4 regions of the Giesbergeria giesbergeri genome follow, and region 3 is predicted to be linked to each of the others. Evidence: predicted binding sites of a transcription regulator. Region 3 holds the regulator's gene; each other region holds the start of a gene.
The links. Region 3 encodes sigma-54, which starts transcription at its own class of promoters, with help from an activator protein. Its sites were predicted from a motif close to TGGCANGNAANCTGCTTT; they were not measured.

Region 1 (5,019 bases), on a different contig from region 3:
ATAGGTCGTGAACGCAGCGATCAAAGCATTGATTGGCTGAATGACATTGACTGTCAGTACGAAATACCTATCGGAAGTTTGCCACGTCTTTATCGCAGCTATTCTCATCAATCTATACAGTATCTTCCCTACCTTAAAGCCGATTCTACACAAGTGGAGTATTGGCGCAATAAATTGTTAGCACGCGGCCCTGGCCCCTATGTGGGTGTGAGTTGGCGGGGAGGAATGCTGCGCTCAGGTACTGTACAACGCAGTATTAATCCAATTGCTTTACTCCGAGAGTTGCAAAGCATTGGTATTCAGCCAATATGTCTTCAATATGGGGAAGTGGAATCAACCTTAAATGAAGCGGCTGAAGCATTAAATTTGCAGGTATGGCACTGGCCTGAATCATTGGTAGACATGGACGCTGCTGCTGCAATAACGCAAGCACTGGATGCAGTAGTTACAGTATGCAATACTCAAGCACATTTAACAGGTGGCTTGGGTAAAGATGGCTGGGTTTTGGTTCCAAGCAACCCCAATTGGCGATATGGAATCAATAGTAAAAAATCTTGGTGGTATCCATCACTAAACCTGATCCGCCAAGCACCTCACAGCAACTGGGAAGCACCCATAAAACAGCTTAGTACTGATTTGCAAACATGGAAAACAACTAACAATTCAACCACAATCACTGAAGGAAAAAATAAATGATTTTCCGCTGGTTGCGCCAGCGGCGCAATAACACCCCATCACTTACTACAACAACCAACCCCACAGAAAACAACCGAGAAAATATTGCACTATCTAAAATAGATGATCTTCTAGAGAAGGGTGACATTGAAGCAGCCGAAAAATCACTCAACGAACTCTTACAAGAAGACACTGCCAACTCCGTAGCCATGCTACAGATGGCAAAACTATACAGATTACAAGGAAAATTTTCTGATTCAATTCAATGGGCAGAACGATCTTTATTAGATCACGAAAATCCAGCAGAAGTTCATTACCAACAAGGAGAAACACTGTTGGCAATGAAAGATATTCAAGGCGCTCTAGACTCCATCAATACAGCATTGGCTTTAGATGAAAATCATCTTAAAGCTTGGCTCCGATATGGAGATATTCTTGCAAGACAAGAAAAATACAATCAAGCACTTGATGCCTACAAAACTGCTTTATCATTTTCTGATGAAAAGCATGAAAATCTAATTAACCTACAAATTGCCCAAACACTGCATGCCCTAAGATCTTGGCCAGATGCAGTGGATGCGTACAAAAAGGTTTTATCCAAAGACCCAGAAAACGTCACCGCCTGGACCGCTTTAGGTCATGTTGAGCTGGTACAAGACAATGATGCATCTGCTCTAATAGCCTACATTAAAGCCCGAGAGATTTGCGAGAAAAATTCCATCCCAATCCCATTAACACTAGAGCTACATTTAGCAATGTGTTACCAATATAGTGCCAGATGGAACGAAGCCTTAATTTTATATAGAAAGCTTCACACTCAATACCCCAAAGATTCTAATGTATCTTGGTATCTTTCACAATGCGAACTAGCAATGGGCAATTGGGAGAGAGGATGGGAATTTTATGGATCACGTTTTCTGACCAAAGCATCATCATGGCGAGCGATGCCATTTGCAATATGGCATGGAGAAGAGGCATTGAATAAAACCCTTCTTGTCTTGGCAGATCAAGGCTTGGGAGACGAGATTATGTTTTCTTCTTGTGTTTTAGAAGCAAAGAAACGTGTAGGGCATCTTATATTAGAATGCGAGCCTCGTCTAGAAAAGTTATTTATTCGGTCATTTTCAGGAATTTCTGTAGTTGCCTCAGAGCGCGAGCGAAGCACACGTTGGTTAAAAGATTATCCACAACCAGACTTTCAAATTGCCTCAGGTGATTTACCCGCTTTATTTCGTCAAAATAGAAATAAATTTCCAGATCATCATGGCTATTTAAAAGCAGATCCCGATCGAATAGCTTATTGGGCCAATCGGTTAAATGATTGTGGCCCAGGAGTAAAAATAGGAATATCTTGGCGTGGTGGAGTACCTTTAACGCGAGGTCGCGTACGCAGTACAACAGCACAAGATTGGAAGAGTATTCTTAATACACCCAACTGCCAATTCATTAATTTGCAGTATGGCAACTATCAAGAAGATTTGGCAGAATTCTCCAGCCTAGCACCAGGCAGAGTGCATGATTTTCCTGAAGTTATACCAGACTATGATGAAACTGCTGCATTAGTGATGGCGCTTGACTTGGTCATCACAGTTTGCACTTCCATTGTCCACCTAAGTGGAGCCTTGGGAAAAGAAGTCTGGGTGCTGGTGCCACATGTGCCTGGATGGCGCTATCAAGCATCTGGTAACAGTATGCCTTGGTATCCATCAGCACACCTGTTCCGTCAAACCGATGCAGGAAACTGGAAAGATGCTTGCCAAAATTTGTCATTTGCACTCCAAAAAAGACAAAAATGACAGAGAAAATCTGCTTAACCTCAGCAAATTGGGGTGGCCCAGATTTTGCTTAATAGGATTGGCAGCCTGTGGTGGGTTGCATTTTATGAATTAGGAGTCGTAACATGAAACGTACTTTGCAACAGGGTTTTACCCTGATTGAACTGATGATTGTGGTGGCGATCATTGGTATTCTGGCTGCTGTAGCTTTGCCCGCTTACCAAGATTACACTTTGCGCGCCAAGGCGTCTGAGTTGTTGTTGGCTGCATCTTCTGCTCGCACAGCAATTACCGAAGCATCGCAAAATTCCAACGGTATTTCGGCCACTGGTGTCGAATCTCCTGGCGTTGCAGGCAAGGTTAGTGCCGCAGATGTTTCTGACGCTAACGGTGTTATCACTATTAACGGTCGGGATTCCGAATTTGCCGGTGCCGGTACCGCAGTGGTTGTTACTTTGACTCCTTCCTGGAACTCTACTGGTAAGACTGTGGTTTGGTCTTGTGGCGTTACCCCCGCAAAGCTGGAACCTTCTTCTTGCCGTCAAGACTGATATTGAACTAATCTGCTCCCTTATATCAGGGATGTCAAATAATAAAAGCCTACTCGATTTCTACCGAGTGGGCTTTTTTATTTCTACACATTAATAAATATTATTTCCATTTAAATATTATGCTGCGCAACGTCTTGGCCTCCGTATTTCAATCATCAGAAAACAAAAATACTCAGAATGAAAAGTCAAAGACAATTTCTCATGAATACGCTCAACTGAATGCGCAGTTACATTTAGAAAGATCAGATTATGGAACCAGTGGAAGACAATGGGCCACTACAGTTCAATATTTGCTACAGCAATCCAAATCAAGCTCTGTTCTTGATTACGGTTGTGGCAAACAAACATTAGCCCAGTCTTTACCTGATATAAAAATATTGGGGTTTGATCCAGCCATTCCGGGATTAGATAAACCTCCAATGCCGAGTGACTTACTGGTCTGTACAGATGTACTGGAGCATGTAGAGCCAGAATTTATTGATCATGTTCTAGATGATCTAAGTCGTCTCACAAAAAAAATTGCTTTGATCACTGTGGCAACACGGCCAGCAGTGAAGAAACTGGCTGATGGCCGAAACGCACATTTGACTGTTCAACCTTTTTCTTGGTGGCAAGATCGCTTTGAAAAGAGGTTTGATATTATTGGCATCAAAGAGCAGCCCGGATTTGAGTTTGCCTTGATATTAAGAGGATTGAATTTTCAAGAATCAATAATTATCCCAGAAGATTTTAAGCCTTTCTCAAAGAAAGAAGAAGAAAGTAACACAACCCCATCCGAATCATCACGAAAGATTCCAGTTGGAGTAGTAAAACACGGCGACAATAAAATCCTGTTTACTACGCCCAATCAAATGACGGCTTGGCGCGTTAATAGCTTTTATGAAAAAGAGCCTCACACTGTTCGTTGGTTAGAATCGATCCCTAAAGATTCAGTTTTTCTGGACATAGGGGCGAATGTTGGTATGTATAGCATTTTTGCAGCAGTAGTTTCTCAAGCAAAAGTCTATGCCTTTGAGCCTGAAAGCCAAAACTACGCTGCTTTGAATCAAAACATTTCAATAAATAAATTGAGTGAGAAATTATTAGCCTTTCCCTTGGCAATATCAAATAAAACTGGTGCAGATAAACTATTTCTCTCAGGATTTGACACAGGAGGATCGTGCCATAGTTTTGGTGCAGATGTTGGATTTGATCTGAAACCTCGTGGCCATGCTTTTGTTCAAGGTGCTTTTTCCACCACGATTGACGAGTTAGTTGCTACTGGAACTCTGCCTATTCCAGATTTTGTCAAAATCGATGTTGATGGTTTTGAGCACAAAGTCATTGAAGGCGCTCAGAAAACCTTAAAAGATCCTAAAGTCAAAAGCGTCATCATTGAATTAAACACAAAATTACCAGAGCATAAAGCTGCGGCAGAAATGCTAGAAAAACTTGGATTCTTCTATGACAATGACCAAGTAATGCATGCGCAAAGAAAATCAGGGGCATTTGAAGGGGTTGCAGAATTTATCTTTTGGAAAAACAAAAAAGAAATTAGCAATCTCACCACAGAACGTGCTCTGGGAATTCCTACCAGCATGCAAGCACGGGCAGTGATGAATTATGCCATTGACAAAATACTGTCAACAGCTATAGCCGATGATCCATTTCCATATTTGGTAGTGGATAACATATTCCCACCTGATTACTATCAGCAAATTTTGGCAAATTTCCCAGGCTTGGATGCCGTACGGCCTTTAAGTGAATCTGGAAGAGTACAAAAGGGATCTTACAAAGAAAGATTGACTGTTTTATTTAATCCAGAAGATTTTTCCAGAATGTCTCCTAAGCAAATTGAGTTCTGGTCAGAATTTGCAAGCTGGCTATACTCAGAAGCATTTTTGAGTGCTGTTATATTCAAGTTCCGCCAAACTCTTGAATCCAGAATTTCAAACATCATTAATGCTGAAGGAAAAATCAACGTTCGTGGCGATGCGCTCTTGGTCAATGATCAAACAAATTATGCTATTGGGCCACAT
Region 2 (5,019 bases), on a different contig from region 3:
CGTCGCAACGCAGCCAATCCCGCACTTTCAGTTTCTAGGCCAATGCGCAACTCCAGCACGGCCATCACATCTACCGAGGCACTGAGTTCTTCTGCATTCAGAGACAACGTGGGAGCCGCCTGCGAAGCACGCACAAACGTGCCAATGCCGTGGCGCGTCTCGGCCAAGCCAGCGGCCTGCAAACGTGACAGCGCCTCTCGCACCACGGTACGACTGACCTCGTAGGTGCGCACCAAGGCCGACTCGGTCGGTAACTTGTCTCCCTCGTTGAGCAAACCGTTGCGAATTTTGCTTGAGTATTCCTCAAACAGCAGGGTAGCCAAATTGCGCCCACTGTGCCCAGATTTGCCACGCAAAGGCAAATGGCTAGGCTGCGTGACGGAGGGAAACCCCTTTGTAGAACTTTCCATACCAGCAATGATAATCTGTTTATGTTGTATGACAACATATCATTAAACTCCAGATTGAGTGCCTATTCACCCCAGCGCAAAACCCTATGCCCATGACCTCCTGACCCGCAACAGGTATCCTTGAAAGCATGGCTCTCCTCATGGACTCCTTTTTCCGTGCCTTGGCATACTGCATGCTGCCCCGTGTGATAGCGTGGTCTGTCTTGCCACTGGCTTTGATGGTCATATTGGCGCTAGGCGGAGGCTACTTTTATTGGGGTAGTGCCATAGCGGCCATGTCTGCGGCACTAGAGGCCAGCACTTGGCTGGCTCCGCTATGGGCTTGGCTGCAACAACAAGGACTCCACAACGCCACAGGCGTGTTGGCCCCCGTGCTGGTGGTGGTGCTGCTTACCCCGTTGATCGTGCTGGTGTCCCTTTTGGCGGTCGCTTTTCTCATGACGCCCATGCTGGTCTCCTTGGTAGGACAAAGGCGTTTCCCAACCTTGGAGCGCCAACACGGGGGCTCATTTCTGCACAGCGTGGTCTGGTCTCTAGGCTCCACCCTGGTGGCACTGGTGGTGCTGTTGCTGTCCATGCCCCTGTGGTTGATTCCGCCACTGGTGCTGATTTTGCCGCCCCTGATCTGGGGCTGGCTGACCTACCGGGTCATGGCCTTTGATGCGTTGGCAGAACACGCCAGCAAAGCCGAATGCGAAGAACTGCTGCGGCGCCACCGCATGACATTGCTGCTGATGGGAGTAGTCTGTGGCTACCTCGGGGCAGCACCAGCCATTGTCTGGGCTTCGGGGGTGCTGTTTGTGGCAGCCTTCTTTATCTTGGTGCCTTTGGCTATCTGGATTTACGCACTGGTGTTTGCCTTTTCGTCATTGTGGTTTGTGCACTTTTGTCTGGCAGCACTGCAACAATTGCGGGCCGAGCAGCCATCCCCTGTGCCAGACGTGCAGCCGCCCGTGGTGACCTGCCCCCCCGAGAGCACACAACAGCTGCCTCCCCCCGTTTCCTGAAAGAGCAACCCCCATGCAAAAATTTGGTCTCATCATCGTTGGCGATGAAATCCTCTCGGGCAAGCGTGCTGACAAGCATCTGGGCAAAGTCATCGAACTGCTGGCAGCGCGTGGACTGTCCCTGTCTTATGCCGAGTATGTAGGAGACGACCCCGACCGCATCACCGCTACTTTGGCGCGGGCCTTTGCGTCAGGCGACGTGGTGTTCAGCACTGGCGGCATTGGCGCCACCCCCGACGACCACACCCGCCAATGCGCTGCCCGCGCCTTGGGCGTAGCACTGGAGTTGCACCCACAAGCAGCCGCCCTGATCCGCGAACGCATACAAGACACAGCCCAAGAGCAGGGAGTGCCATTCGAGCCAGAACGCCCCGACAACATACAACGCCTGCAAATGGGCGTGTTTCCGGTGGGCGCCCGCATCATTCCCAATCCATACAACAAAATTCCGGGTTTCAGTTGCAGCGTGCCCAGCGGTGGTGCAGTGCATTTTGTGCCCGGCTTTCCAGTCATGGCATGGCCGATGGTGGAATGGGTGCTAGAACAGCAATACCACCACCTGTTCCACCAAGCACCACAAACCGAGCATTCTGTGCTCGTCTATGGTGCGATAGAAGCCACTCTGACACCTATGATGGAACAGATCGAACAGGCCCATCCTGAAGTGCGCGTGTTCAGTCTCCCCAGTGTGGATCACCCCGTACATGGGCGCCATATTGAATTGGGCGTCAAAGGCCCAGCTACCGCCGTACCTGCCGCTTGGGTCGATTTGCGTGCACGACTGCACCAATTTGGTGCCAAATGCAGCCCCGAATTGGTGCGCAATCTCTGAGTATCGTCAAAAGCCGAGTAATGCCCCCACAACGGCCTCGTTGCCTTGGCACGAACAGGCACAATGTGGGTTGTGGCTGGCATGTAATCTGCTTTGACCGGACATATCCATTTTTTCAACGAGCGTTTTTCCAGGAGAACCTGATGGCCAAGACCGTTGCGGACGTGATGAACATGGTGAAAGAAAACGAAGTCAAGTTTGTTGACTTCCGTTTCACCGATACCCGTGGCAAGCAACACCACACCACGGTGCCGGTGTCGCATTTTGATGAAGACAAGTTCTCGTCGGGCCATGCTTTTGATGGCTCCTCCATTGCTGGTTGGAAAGGCATTGAAGCCTCCGACATGCAACTGATCCCCGACCCCAACACTGCCGTGGTAGACCCCTTCTTTGAAGAGCCCACCCTGGTGCTGACCTGTGACGTGATCGAGCCCAGCGATGGCAAGTCGTACGACCGTGACCCCCGCTCCATCGCCAAGCGTGCAGAAGCCTACCTGAAGGCATCTGGTTTGGGCGACACCGCCTTCTTTGGGCCAGAGCCAGAATTCTTCATTTTTGATGGCATCCGTTGGGGCACCGAGCCACACAACACCTTCTACGAAATCGAAGAATACGAAGCCCCTTGGAACACCGGCGCCAAGCTCGACGGCGGCAACCGTGGTCACCGCCCCACCGTCAAGGGCGGCTACTTCCCTGTGCCCCCCGTCGACAGCACGCAAGACATGCGCGCTGAAATGTCTTTGATTCTCGAATCCTTGGGCATTCCAGTCGAAGTGTTCCACCACGAAGTGGCAGGCGCAGGTCAAAACGAAATCGGTACCAAGTTCAGCACGCTGGTAGAGCGCGCCGACTGGACCATGCTGCAAAAGTACGTGATCCACAACGTGGCGAATGCCTACGGCAAGACCGCCACCTTCATGCCCAAGCCCTACCACGGCGACAACGGCTCTGGCATGCACGTTCACCAATCGGTCTGGAAAGACGGCAAAAACCTGTTCGCCGGTGACGGCTATGCGGGCCTGAGCGATTTTGCCCTGTACTACATCGGTGGCATCATCAAGCACGCCCGCGCCCTGAACGCCATCACCAACCCCGGCACCAACAGCTACAAGCGCCTGGTGCCCCACTTTGAAGCCCCCGTCAAGCTGGCCTACTCGGCCAAAAACCGCTCGGCTTCTATCCGTATCCCCTACGTGTCCAACCCCAAGGGTCGCCGCGTCGAGGCCCGCTTCCCCGATCCACTGATGAACCCCTACTTGGGTTTTGCCGCCCTGCTGATGGCGGGTCTGGACGGCGTGGAAAACAAGATCCATCCCGGCGAAGCTGCCACCAAGGACTTGTACCATTTGCCCCCCGAAGAAGACAAGCTGGTGCCTACCGTGTGCCACAGCTTGGATCAAGCACTGGAGCACCTCGACCAAGACCGCGCCTTCCTGACCAAGGGTGGCGTGTTCTCCGACTCCATGCTCGATGCCTACATTGAGCTGAAGATGAGCGAAGTGACCCGCTTCCGCATGGCCGTGCATCCGGTCGAGTACGACATGTACTACTCGCTGTAAACTCTGATGCTGGGCCTTATTGGCCCACATGCAAGACACAAGGCGGTGATATACACCGCCTTTTTTCATGGTCGCACCCTATCATGCACTGCCACGGAACCTGTACGGCTGGCCTACATCCCACCTGCTGTCGGGGTGTCGCGGCGGTTTGTTCGTTGGAGCAGGAGAGTGTTTCGCAGATACTCTGGCGCATACCCCCTGCATGTTCCAGGCGAGAAAATTCATGAAAAAAACACGCTTCATCTGGCTCTCGGGCCTGCTGTTCGCCCTTCTGGGAGCCCCTGTGGTTGCTGGGGCACAGGACCGCATCTACCGTTGTGGCAATGAGTACACCAACAATGCCAACCAAGCCCGTGAGCGCGGCTGCAAACCGGTAGATGGGGGCAATGTCACCGTATTGCAGTCCAACCCCGCCAGCCCACGCAGCAGCACTGCCGCCCCCACCTCCAGCAAACCCGCCCCAGTGGCATCACCGGCTGGTGCCCCCCGCGTAGACAATGGCGAGCAGCGTGCCCGCGACTCAGATGCCCGCGCCATTTTGGAGGCCGAATTGCGCAAAGCCCAAACCCGATTGGCAGACTTGGAAAAAGAATACAACAACGGTGCCCCCGAACGCAATGCACTGGATTTGCGCAACCCCCAACGCTATGCCGAGCGCACCGCAGAACTCAAGGCCCACATTGCCCGCACCGAAAGTGATATCGCAGGCATCCAGCGTGAGATAGGACGGCTCAAATGAAGGCTCCCGCACTGACTGGCCGCTTCCAGTCGCTGGATTTGTTGTCGGTGCTGGTGGCCGTGTTGCGGCCCGATGGTACTGTGCAGTTTGCCAATGCAGCCCTCGAAGATACGGTAGGTTTGTCACGCCGCACCCTCGAAGGCATGGACTTTGCCCAATTCTTCACCTTGCCATCGCTGTTGCAAAATGCACTGGCCGGTAGCTGGGGAGAAGATTTTGCTGCGGTGCGCTTTGATGGCTGCCTCAAACGCTTGCACCAAGAATCGGTGCTGGTGCATGTGAGCGTTGTGCCCGCAGACCACCCTGGTGAAGTGCTGGTCGAATTGTGGCCGCTAGAACAACAAGCCCGCCAAGACCGAGAAGAACGCCTACGCGATCAAGCACAGGCGCACAAAGAACTGATCCGCAATCTGGCACACGAAATCAAAAACCCACTGGGAGGCATTCGGGGAGCCGCGCAGTTGTTGGAAAT
Region 3 (5,019 bases):
TTTGTCTATGCCGACAACCGGGCCATCTTTACGCACCCCATGCCAGAGGGCTATAGCGGCACGGGCCGCCCGTGGTATCAACAGGCAGTCCAGGTGGGCGGGCCAGCCCTGACCCCCGCCTATGTGGATGTCAGTACGGGCAAGCTCACCATCAGTTTTGTCGAGCCGGTAGGCCCACGAGGCCAACCCATTGCGGTGGTCGGCACCGATATGCACTTGGACACCATTGCACAAAAAGTCAGCGCCATCCGCCCCATGTCGCAAAGCTTTGCCTTCTTGGTGGATGGTGAGGGCAAGTTCTTGGCCCATGCCAAAGCAGAATACGCCCTCAAACCCATCTCTACCATTGCGCCCCAACTGGACATGACACTGCTGCGCCAATTGGCCGACCAAGGCGGTCGCGCTGGCATGGCCATCGATGGCACCGACCGACTGCTCTATGCAGCCAAAGTCGAGGGCACCCCTTGGTTGCTGGCGGTCGCCATTGACCGCGCACAAGCCACTGCCAGCGTGCGCAACCTGCTGCAGGTGGCTGCCAGCATCACCCTGCTCTGTATCGTGGTCGCGGTGGTGCTGGTGTCCATCGCAGTGAGCCACCAATTGCGCCGACTGGCCGTAGTGCGCGATGCACTGGCCGATATCGCCTCAGGAGAAGGTGATCTAACACGCCGCCTCGACACCCAAGGCAACGACGAACTGACGCACATTGCCCAAGCCTTCAACGACTTTGTCGGCAAAATTGCTGGGGTCTTGGTGCGCATCCGCCAATCCTCCGAGTCGGTGCGCCAAGCCACCCGAGAAATTGCCAGCGGCAACCAAGACCTGTCCTCCCGCACCGAACAGCAAGCCTCCTCACTGGGGCAGACCGCTGCGGCCATGGAGGAGCTCACCGCCACCGTACTGCAAAACGCCGAGAATGCCCGCCAGGCCAATCTGCTGGCCACCGAAACCTCGCAGGTAGCCACCCGTGGCGGCACAGTGGTGGGGCAGGTGGTGCAAACGATGGGGGGCATAGAAAACTCTGCCCGCAAGATTGTGGACATCATTGGCGTAATCGATGCCATCGCTTTCCAAACCAACATCTTGGCATTGAATGCCGCCGTGGAAGCAGCCCGGGCTGGCGAGCAAGGCCGGGGCTTTGCCGTAGTGGCTTCTGAAGTGCGCACTTTGGCCCAACGCAGCGCCACAGCGGCCAAAGAAATCAAGGCACTGATTGATGACTCCGTTACCCAAGTCAATGCGGGCAGTCAGTTGGTGCGTGATGCAGGCACCACCATTGAACAAGTGGTAGACAGCGTGCGCCGCATGACCACCCTCGTCGCCGAAATCAGCCACGCCAGCCAAGAACAAAGCAGCGGCATTGCTGCCATTGGTACCTCTATCAACCAGATGGACCAAGGCACACAACAAAATGCGGCCTTGGTAGAACAAGCCACAGCGGCAGCCCACGCCCTGCAACAGCAAGCCACACAATTGGCCGATGTGGTGGCAGAGTTCAAGCTCGATCACCAGCACGCCACAACACCCGCAGCACGGGCTGCACGCCCTGCAGCCTTGCTACGCTAACAGCCCATACCGGCATCGACCATGACCATCCACACCATCTTGAAAATGGGCGACCCGCGCCTGTGGCGCACGGCCCAGCCTGTTACGGCCTTCAACACCCCAGTGCTGCACCAGTTGGTAACGGACTTGCACGACACCATGCAGGCGGCCAATGGTGCCGGGTTGGCAGCGCCACAAATTGGCGTCCATTTGCAGGTGGTGGTCTTTGGCTCGCACTTGCCCAATCCGCGTTACCCAGATCGCCCCTTGGTGCCCCCCACTGTGTTGATCAACCCCGTGATTACCCCGCTGGATGCCGCCCAAGCCGAGGACTGGGAGGGCTGCCTGTCGGTGCCAGGGCTGCGGGGCCGGGTGCCCCGCTGGAGCCGCATCCGTTACACCGGCATGGACGTGCTGGGCCAGCCCATAGAGCGCATCGCCGAAGGCTTTCACGCCAGAGTGGTGCAACATGAGTGTGACCACCTGATAGGCACCCTGTATCCGCAACGGATGTCTGATTTGCGCCAGCTCGGCTTTACCGAAGTGCTGTTTCCCGAACTGCAGGCCGACGCCAACGATTAACCCCCACCGCCTCGCTACAGCGTTTTGCGCAGCGTGGCCGTGGGGATTTTTAATCCTTCACGGTATTTAGCCACCGTGCGACGGGCACACTCAATGCCCTGCTCTTTGAGCATTTCAGCCAATTGGTTGTCCGACAAGGGCTTGGCGGGGTTCTCGGCAGCAATAAACTGCTTGATCAACGCGCGCACAGCCGTGCTGGAGGCATTGCCACCACTGTCAGTGCCCAAGCCCGAGCCAAAAAAGTATTTCAGCTCGTAAGTACCCTGGGGGGTAGCCATGTATTTGGCTGTGGTCACCCGCGAGATTGTGGACTCGTGCAGGCCCAGCTCGTCGGCAATGTCGCGCAGCACCAGCGGACGCATGGCCAACTCGCCATGCACAAAGAAATTCTTTTGGCGCTCCACAATGGCTTGTGACACCCGCAAGATAGTGTCAAACCGCTGCTGAATGTTTTTGATAAACCAGCGGGCCTCTTGTAAACGCTGTTGCAAAGCCTGATGGCCTTCGTCTTGGCGACGGCCACGCAAGGCACCCGCATAAATGTCGTGGATGCGCAGGCGTGGCATCACTTCGGGGTTGAGTTGCACACTGAACTGGTGCCCCGCCTGACCATGCCCCATGCGGCGCACCAGCACGTCTGGGATGATGGCGTTGCGCTCTACCGAGATAAAGGGCCGCCCCGGACGCGGCTCCAGCCGGGCAATCAAGGCCATTGCTGCACGGGTTTGCTCCTCGGTGGCCCCACAGGTTTGGGCCAAGCGGCGCACATCGCGGCGGGCCAGCCCTTCCAGCGGCTGCTGGCAAATGCGCAGCGCCAATGCAATGGTCTCAGGCGGGATGGCAGGCGCAGGATGTGCGGCCAATGCTGCCAGTTGCAGTGTCAAGCATTCAGCCAAGTGGCGAGCCCCCACACCAGTTGGCTCCAGCGTTTGCAGCAAGTGCAAGGCCACCGTGAAATGGTGCAGCAGCTCCTCTATGTCATCGCTGTGCTCTTCACCCGCCAACCCTTGAGCCAAAGATTCCAGCGAATCCTCCAGATAACCGTCTTCGTTGAGTGATTCGATCAGAAAATACAGTGCGGCTTTATCCTCTGGAGACAAGCGCAAACCCACCGTTTGTCGGTGCAAGAATGCCGCCAGTGATTCATGACCATGTGCCAAATCTGTGGCACTGACATCCATTTCTTCGTCAGTGCCACGGCTGCAGGCCGGGGCATCGCCACCCCATTCACTATCGTCCGGGGCCATGTCCACACTGCCATCGCCCTCCCAGTCCAGCACTTCGGTGCTGCTGCTGTCACTGTTGCCCTGCTCTGCCTCTGTCAATGTGGCCTGACTGCTGTCTGCACTGCTGGTGCTGCTCACAGGGGCTGCCCAGTCGGCATATGGCTCCTCTGGCGGGGGCGTGTCGGCCTGCGCCAAACCAAACTCCTCGCGCGAGGCTTCGTCGGGGTTGCGCTCCAAAAAGGGGTTGTCCGCCAGCATCTGCTCGACTTCCTGGCCCAACTCCAACGTCGAGAGCTGCAACAGCCGAATAGACTGCTGCAACTGCGGCGTCAGGGTCAGGTGCTGCGATACACGCAGAGACAGGCCAGGTTTCATCGGCTCACATACGGAAATGTTCGCCCAGGTACACCCGACGCACCTCGGCGTTGTTGACAATCTCGGAAGGCGTCCCCTGTGCCAACACCCGACCATCACTGATGATGCAGGCGTGGTCACAAATGCCCAGCGTTTCGCGCACGTTGTGGTCGGTAATGAGCACGCCAATGCCGCGCGCTTTCAAAAAACCGATGATGCGCTGAATTTCAATCACGGCAATCGGGTCGATGCCTGCAAAAGGCTCATCCAACAGGATAAAACGCGGCTGCGTGGCCAAGGCACGGGCAATCTCGACCCGGCGCCGCTCGCCGCCAGACAATGCAAGCGCAGGAGAGTCTCGCAGATGGTCGACACGCAGCTCTTCCAACAAAGACTGCAAACGCTGCTCAACTTCGGCCTTGCTCAAAGACTGACCCGCGGCATTTTGTTGCAACTCCAGTACGGCACGCACGTTTTCTTGTACCGTGAGTTTGCGAAAGATAGACGCTTCCTGCGGTAGGTAAGACAACCCCAGACGTGAACGCTTATGGATAGGCATACGCACCACCGACTGCCCATCAATGCGAATATCACCCCCATCGCTGGGCAACAAACCAACGATCATATAAAACGAAGTGGTCTTGCCTGCACCATTGGGGCCCAGCAGACCGACTACCTCGCCTTTTTGCACAACCAGCGATACGTCCTTGACCACCTGGCGGCTGCCATAAGACTTGGCTAAATGCAGCACCTCCAATCGGCTATCCGTAGCTGCCTCGGTGGTGGCATGCGCGGGTGCGGCACTCATGGCTTGTCAGTACCCAGTGCAGAACTGGGGCGCAAAGGCAGAGCAGAAGCAGGTGCCACAGGAGAGGCCGGAGCTGTAGTCGCCTTTGGAGCCAGTATGGCACGCACACGTCCGCCCGACGTTGCTGACGCCCCCTCAGGGCTGCGCTGCTGACCATCCACACTGAACACATCCGTCAGGTTGTTGTAAACGATCACCGCCCCCGTGAGTTCATCTTGTAACTTGGCCCCTTGGTAACGGCGCAACTCGGCACGGCGCAATAGGCGCACGGTGTCGTTGTGGCCGTTGTATTCAATGCGTTCGCCTTCGCCCTCGACAAATTCTTCAGGGGCGCCGGGTGCGGTATCACGCTTTTGTCGGAAGAACGCCCGTTGGCCTGCTGCCGCCGTGACGGTACCAGACTGATAACCATCGGCATCTTGGCGCACTTCCAGACGCTCACCCCGCAGCACGATGGTACCTTTGGTCAGAACCACACGGCCCGTAAACACGCTGGTTTGCTGC
Region 4 (5,019 bases), on a different contig from region 3:
GCCGCTTCTGGCACCGGCTCCAACCATTGCACCTTCTGATAGGCCTCGCGGGGGTAAAAAACACATTCCAGCGGCCCATTCCCCTCCAAAGGCTGAAACAAAAACAAGCCCATACCGTTTTCTACATGCCCCACGGTTTGGCCCTGCACCAAATCAGCATGGCGCAGAGTCAACAAGAAGCGACTGGGCCGGTCTATCGCTGGCGTGGCCGTGGTTGCTTGCAGCGTCTTGCTCAACCACAGGCGACGCACCATCGCAAAGCGCAGGGTCATGGTGGTGCGTGCTGGGGGCTACTGCACCAGAAAAAACCGTCCGGCCTCATTGGCCGACACCAGCAACAGGCTGCGCACCTGCCCATTGATCGCCTCCATGTGGCAACTCAACCCTTCGGGGCTGGCTGGGGCATGGACATAGCCGCCACCGGGCGGCAAGGGCCAGTCAATGGCGACCACCTCAGTGGATACGGTTCCTGGTGGGGGAGAAGAGACAGGCGTCATGGTTCAAAAACACATCCAATCAGGCGATGAAAAAGCAGTATGCACAGGGGCGAGCCAAAGCACCACGGCAAAACTACCACGGCACATCAGTGGTGCATCCCGCGCCGGTACTGCATGGCTTCTGCCACATGACCGACTTGGGTATGCTGCGCCCCGGCCAAATCGGCAATGGTGCGGGCCACCCGCAGGGCACGGTGCATGGCCCGTGCCGACCAGCCCAACCGGGCGGCAGCCTGTTGCAGAAATTGGGCCGCCGCAGGCTCTAGCAGCAAATGTGTGTCTATCGCCTGCCCCTGCAATGCTTGGTTGGTACACCCCTGGCGTTGTACCGCCCGACCCCGCGCCTGCACCACGCGCGCCCGCACTGCGGCACTGGATTCGCCCGATGGCGTGCCCAAGAGGTCTTGTGCAGGCAATGTCGGCACTTCCACATGCAGATCAATACGATCGAGCAAAGGGCCACTGAGCTTGCCCTGATAACGGGCCACCTGATCTGGGGTGCAGCGGCAGGCGCGGTGGGCTGCCCCCAGATAACCGCAGGGGCAGGGGTTCATGGCTGCGACCAATTGAAAACGGGCGGGAAACTGCGCCCGCTGGGCTGCACGGGCAATCGTGATTTGTCCGCTCTCCAGCGGTTCGCGCAGCGCCTCTAGGGCCGTGCGCGAGAACTCGGGCAACTCATCCAGAAACAGAACCCCATGATCAGCCAGCGAGATCTCGCCTGGACGCGGTGGCGAGCCTCCGCCCACCAGTGCCACCGCACTGGCTGTGTGGTGTGGGCTGCAGGTGGGGCGCTGCCCCCAGCGTTCCAGCGCAAAGCGCCCCGCCAAACTGGCTACCGCAGCACTTTGCAAGGCTTCATCGACCGACATGGCGGGCAACACCCCCGCCAGACGCTGCGCCAGCATCGATTTGCCCGAGCCTGGCGGCCCCAACAGCAACAAACTGTGCCCCCCGGCAGCCGCAATTTCCAGCGCCCGGCGGGCACCCACCTGTCCTTTGACGTCGGCCAAATCTGCACCCACAGCCTCACCTTGTACAGGCTGGGCACCCATGCGTGCCCACCCCTCGCCCTCAGCAGGGGGCACGCTGCCCTGCGGCAAAAACTGTTGCACCACATCCAGCAAATGGCGCGCACGGTAGACCTGGGCATGGGGCACCAACGCCGCCTCCTCGGCGCTGCCCGGCGGCAATACCAGCCGCGCCTGCACCTGCCCGGTATGCAAAGCCAAACTGGTGGCCAATGCCCCCCGCACAGGCCGCAATTGGCCCGATAGCGACAACTCGCCCGCAAACTCATACCCTGCCAGCCGCGCAGCATCAATTTGGCCACTGGCAGCCAAGATGCCCAAAGCAATGGGCAAATCAAACCGCCCCGAATCTTTGGGCAAGTCTGCCGGGGCCAGATTGACCGTAATGCGCTTGTTGTGCGGAAACTCCAGCCCCGCATTCTGGAGCGCCGAACGCACACGCTCTCGGGCCTCTTTAACCTCCACATCTGCCAGCCCCACCAACGTGAAACTGGGCAGGCCATTGGCCAGATGCACCTCCACCGTCACAGGTGGAGCCTGCAAGCCCAACAGGGCACGACTTTGCACTAGCGCAAGACTCATTTGCTCATTCTCCCCAGACAGGTGCGGTAGGGCCAGATCTTGCCCCCCAACGGCAGCATCGGACTGCACCAAAAAAGTGCATCCATCTTGGCGTTGCCATATTGTCACTGCAACAGTGGCGGCTACTGCCCACCATCGCCCCTTGGAAGTCAGGCAAGTTGGCACGCTCTGTGCTTGGAGAGTACCGAACCATTCAACCATCCCCACTGGAGGAACCATGATTGCAGCATCCCTCAAAACCCTCGGCGTCGCTTTGGCCTGCGCGCTGCCCCTGCTGGCCAGCGCCCAAGTCACCGGCAACCTGAGCCTGACCACCAACTATAAGTTCCGTGGTCAAGATCAGGACGCCAGCCGCAGCAAAGCCGTCAAGCCTGCGCTGCAAGGTGGTTTTGACTATGCCTTTGGTGACACCGGCTGGTATGTCGGCAACTGGAACTCCAGCGTAGACTGGCTCAACGGCAACTCGCTGGAAGTGGACGTGTACGGCGGCTACAAGTTCAAGGCAGGTGATGTCGATATGGACGTAGGGGCGCTGGCCTATTTGTATCCGGGCAACAGCGTGGGCAACACCACCGAACTCTACGGTGCTGCCACTTTTGGCCCCGTCACCGCCAAATACTCGCACACCGTCTCTAAAGACTATTTCGGCTGGGCTGGTGCCAAAGGCTCTGGCAATCGGGGCCGCAACACTGGCTACCTGAACGTGGCCTTTGCCAAAGAAGTGATGCCCAGCGTCACCTTCAAGGCCTCGGTGGGCTTTACTCGCTTCTCCAGCGACATCAAAGATTTGGGCGTTCCCAACTATGTGGACTACAGCGTGGGTGGTGCCTATGACTTGGGCAGTGGCCTGTCGCTGGGTGCTGCTGTAGTGGGTGCCAACAAGAAAGCCTATTTTGGCGATGTCAACAAGGCCCGTCTGCTCGTCACTCTGACCAAGACGCTCTAACCCCATAACCCCCGTGGGCGCCCCGGCGCGCCCTTTTTCTGGAGAAAAACCGATGAAAATGGTGACTGCCATCATCAAGCCCTTCAAGCTCGACGAGGTGCGCGAGGCGCTCTCGGACATCGGCGTGCAAGGCATCACAGTGACCGAGGTCAAGGGCTTTGGCCGGCAAAAGGGCCACACCGAACTGTATCGGGGTGCCGAATACGTGGTCGACTTCCTGCCCAAGGTCAAGCTCGAAGCAGCCATTGCTGACGATCTGGTCGAGCGCACCATCGAGGCCATCGAGACCGCAGCCCGCACCGGCAAGATTGGCGACGGCAAGATTTTTGTCTCGCCCCTAGAGCAGGTGGTTCGTATCCGCACTGGCGAAACCGGCCCGGAAGCCCTCTAGGGCCACCCCCATAGCGAGAGATTGCCATGAAAAAACTACTTGCCTCCGTTTTGCTGGGTTTGGGTGTGCTGGTCAGTGCGCTGCCCGCTTCTGCCCAAACTGCGGCAGCCCCCGAGCCTGCGGCTGTGGTGGCTCCTGCTGCCACTGCCAGCGCCGAGCCAGCCGCTGCCGTAGCAGCTCCAGCAGCAGCCCCGGCTCCCGTGGCTGAAGCAGCTGCGGCCCCTGAGGCTGCAGCAGCCCCGGCCCCCACACTCAACTCTGGTGACACCGCCTGGATGCTCACCTCGACCCTGTTGGTCATTTTGATGATCATCCCAGGCTTGGCCCTGTTCTACGGCGGCTTGGGCCGCTCCAAGAACATGCTGTCGGTGCTAGTGCAAGTGTTTGTCATCTTCTCGATGATTACGGTGCTCTGGGCTGTGTATGGCTACACCTTGGCATTCACTGGCGATGGCCTATTCATTGGTGGATTGGACAAACTGTTCCTCAAGGGCATTGCCCCCGACACGCTCTCGGGCCTGTTGCCTACGATTCCTGAGTATGTGTTTGTAGCCTTCCAATCCACCTTTGCCGCTATCACCGTGGCTTTGATCGTGGGCTCGTTTGCCGAACGCATCAAATTCTCTGCAGTGCTGATTTTTGCAGTGCTGTGGTTCACCTTCAGCTACCTGCCTGTGGCACACATGGTCTGGGGCGGTGGTTTCTTGGCTAAAGATGGCGCGCTCGACTTTGCTGGTGGCACCGTGGTACACATCAACGCCGGTGTGGCCGGTCTGGTGGGCGCCTACATGGTGGGCAAGCGCATTGGCTACGGCAAAGAAGCCCTGACCCCCCATAGCCTGACCTTGACAATGGTGGGTGCCTCTCTGCTGTGGGTGGGTTGGTTTGGCTTTAACGCCGGTTCTGCCGGTGCTGCCAACGGTGCGGCCGGTCTGGCCTTTATCAACACCACCTTGGCCACAGGTGCCGCTACCCTGTCTTGGTTGGCAGTAGAAGCCCTGCACAAGGGCAAGGCTTCGATGCTGGGTGCCGCCTCGGGTGCTGTGGCTGGTCTGGTCTGCATTACACCGGCTGCTGGTTTTGTTGGCCCCATGGGCTCCATCGTGATGGGCCTGATTGTTGGCCCCATCTGCGTCTGGGGTGTGGGTGGTCTCAAGCGTCTGCTGCGTGTAGACGATGCCTTTGACGTCTTTGGCGTGCATGGCTTGGGCGGTATTGTGGGTGCCATTCTGACGGCAGTGTTTGCCTCGCAAAGTCTGGGCGGCACCGGCGGCCTGACCCCCGACACCTTCTCGATGGGCCATCAACTGTGGGTGCAGATTGAAGGCGTGCTGCTGACCATCGTCTGGTCTGGTGTGGTGTCGTTTGTCTCGTACAAGATCGCTGATGTGTTGGTGGGCCTGCGGGTATCGGAAGAAGCCGAACGCGAAGGTTTGGACATCACCTCCCACGGCGAGACGGCTTACACCCGGTAAGCCGCCCCTGCCCGGCTGTGGTGTCTGGTGGTGCCACAGCCGGGGCACTCCTTTTCTTTGCGACCAACTCCTCTGGCCTGTCATGGGCCATTTCACC

Region 1: ACYVB2_RS12705 (pilin) is a predicted target of sigma-54. The motif match lies at 2,506-2,523, and genes of this name have one in related genera.
Region 2: glnA (type I glutamate--ammonia ligase) is a predicted target of sigma-54. The motif match lies at 2,327-2,344, and genes of this name have one in related genera.
Region 4: ACYVB2_RS08620 (TorF family putative porin) is a predicted target of sigma-54. The motif match lies at 2,270-2,287, and genes of this name have one in related genera.

The regions. Positions count from the first base shown of each region.
Region 1 is NZ_BAAGYJ010000008.1:126,155-131,173, reverse strand. It holds gene ACYVB2_RS12715 (tetratricopeptide repeat protein) at 1-696, shown strand, start outside; gene ACYVB2_RS12710 (tetratricopeptide repeat protein) at 693-2,471, shown strand; gene ACYVB2_RS12705 (pilin) at 2,576-3,001, shown strand; gene ACYVB2_RS12700 (FkbM family methyltransferase) at 3,121-5,019, shown strand, end outside.
Region 2 is NZ_BAAGYJ010000001.1:267,602-272,620, forward strand. It holds gene ACYVB2_RS01260 (FadR/GntR family transcriptional regulator) at 1-410, opposite strand, end outside; gene ACYVB2_RS01265 (EI24 domain-containing protein) at 539-1,417, shown strand; gene ACYVB2_RS01270 (competence/damage-inducible protein A) at 1,431-2,249, shown strand; gene glnA (type I glutamate--ammonia ligase) at 2,393-3,808, shown strand; gene ACYVB2_RS01280 (hypothetical protein) at 4,032-4,547, shown strand; gene glnL (nitrogen regulation protein NR(II)) at 4,544-5,019, shown strand, end outside.
Region 3 is NZ_BAAGYJ010000013.1:38,856-43,874, reverse strand. It holds gene ACYVB2_RS14935 (methyl-accepting chemotaxis protein) at 1-1,566, shown strand, start outside; gene def (peptide deformylase) at 1,588-2,127, shown strand; gene ACYVB2_RS14925 (RNA polymerase factor sigma-54) at 2,142-3,728, opposite strand; gene lptB (LPS export ABC transporter ATP-binding protein) at 3,733-4,515, opposite strand; gene lptA (lipopolysaccharide transport periplasmic protein LptA) at 4,512-5,019, opposite strand, start outside.
Region 4 is NZ_BAAGYJ010000003.1:139,436-144,454, reverse strand. It holds gene ACYVB2_RS08635 (GspE/PulE family protein) at 1-272, opposite strand, end outside; gene ACYVB2_RS08630 (hypothetical protein) at 291-497, opposite strand; gene ACYVB2_RS08625 (YifB family Mg chelatase-like AAA ATPase) at 584-2,110, opposite strand; gene ACYVB2_RS08620 (TorF family putative porin) at 2,328-3,056, shown strand; gene glnK (P-II family nitrogen regulator) at 3,109-3,447, shown strand; gene ACYVB2_RS08610 (ammonium transporter) at 3,474-4,922, shown strand.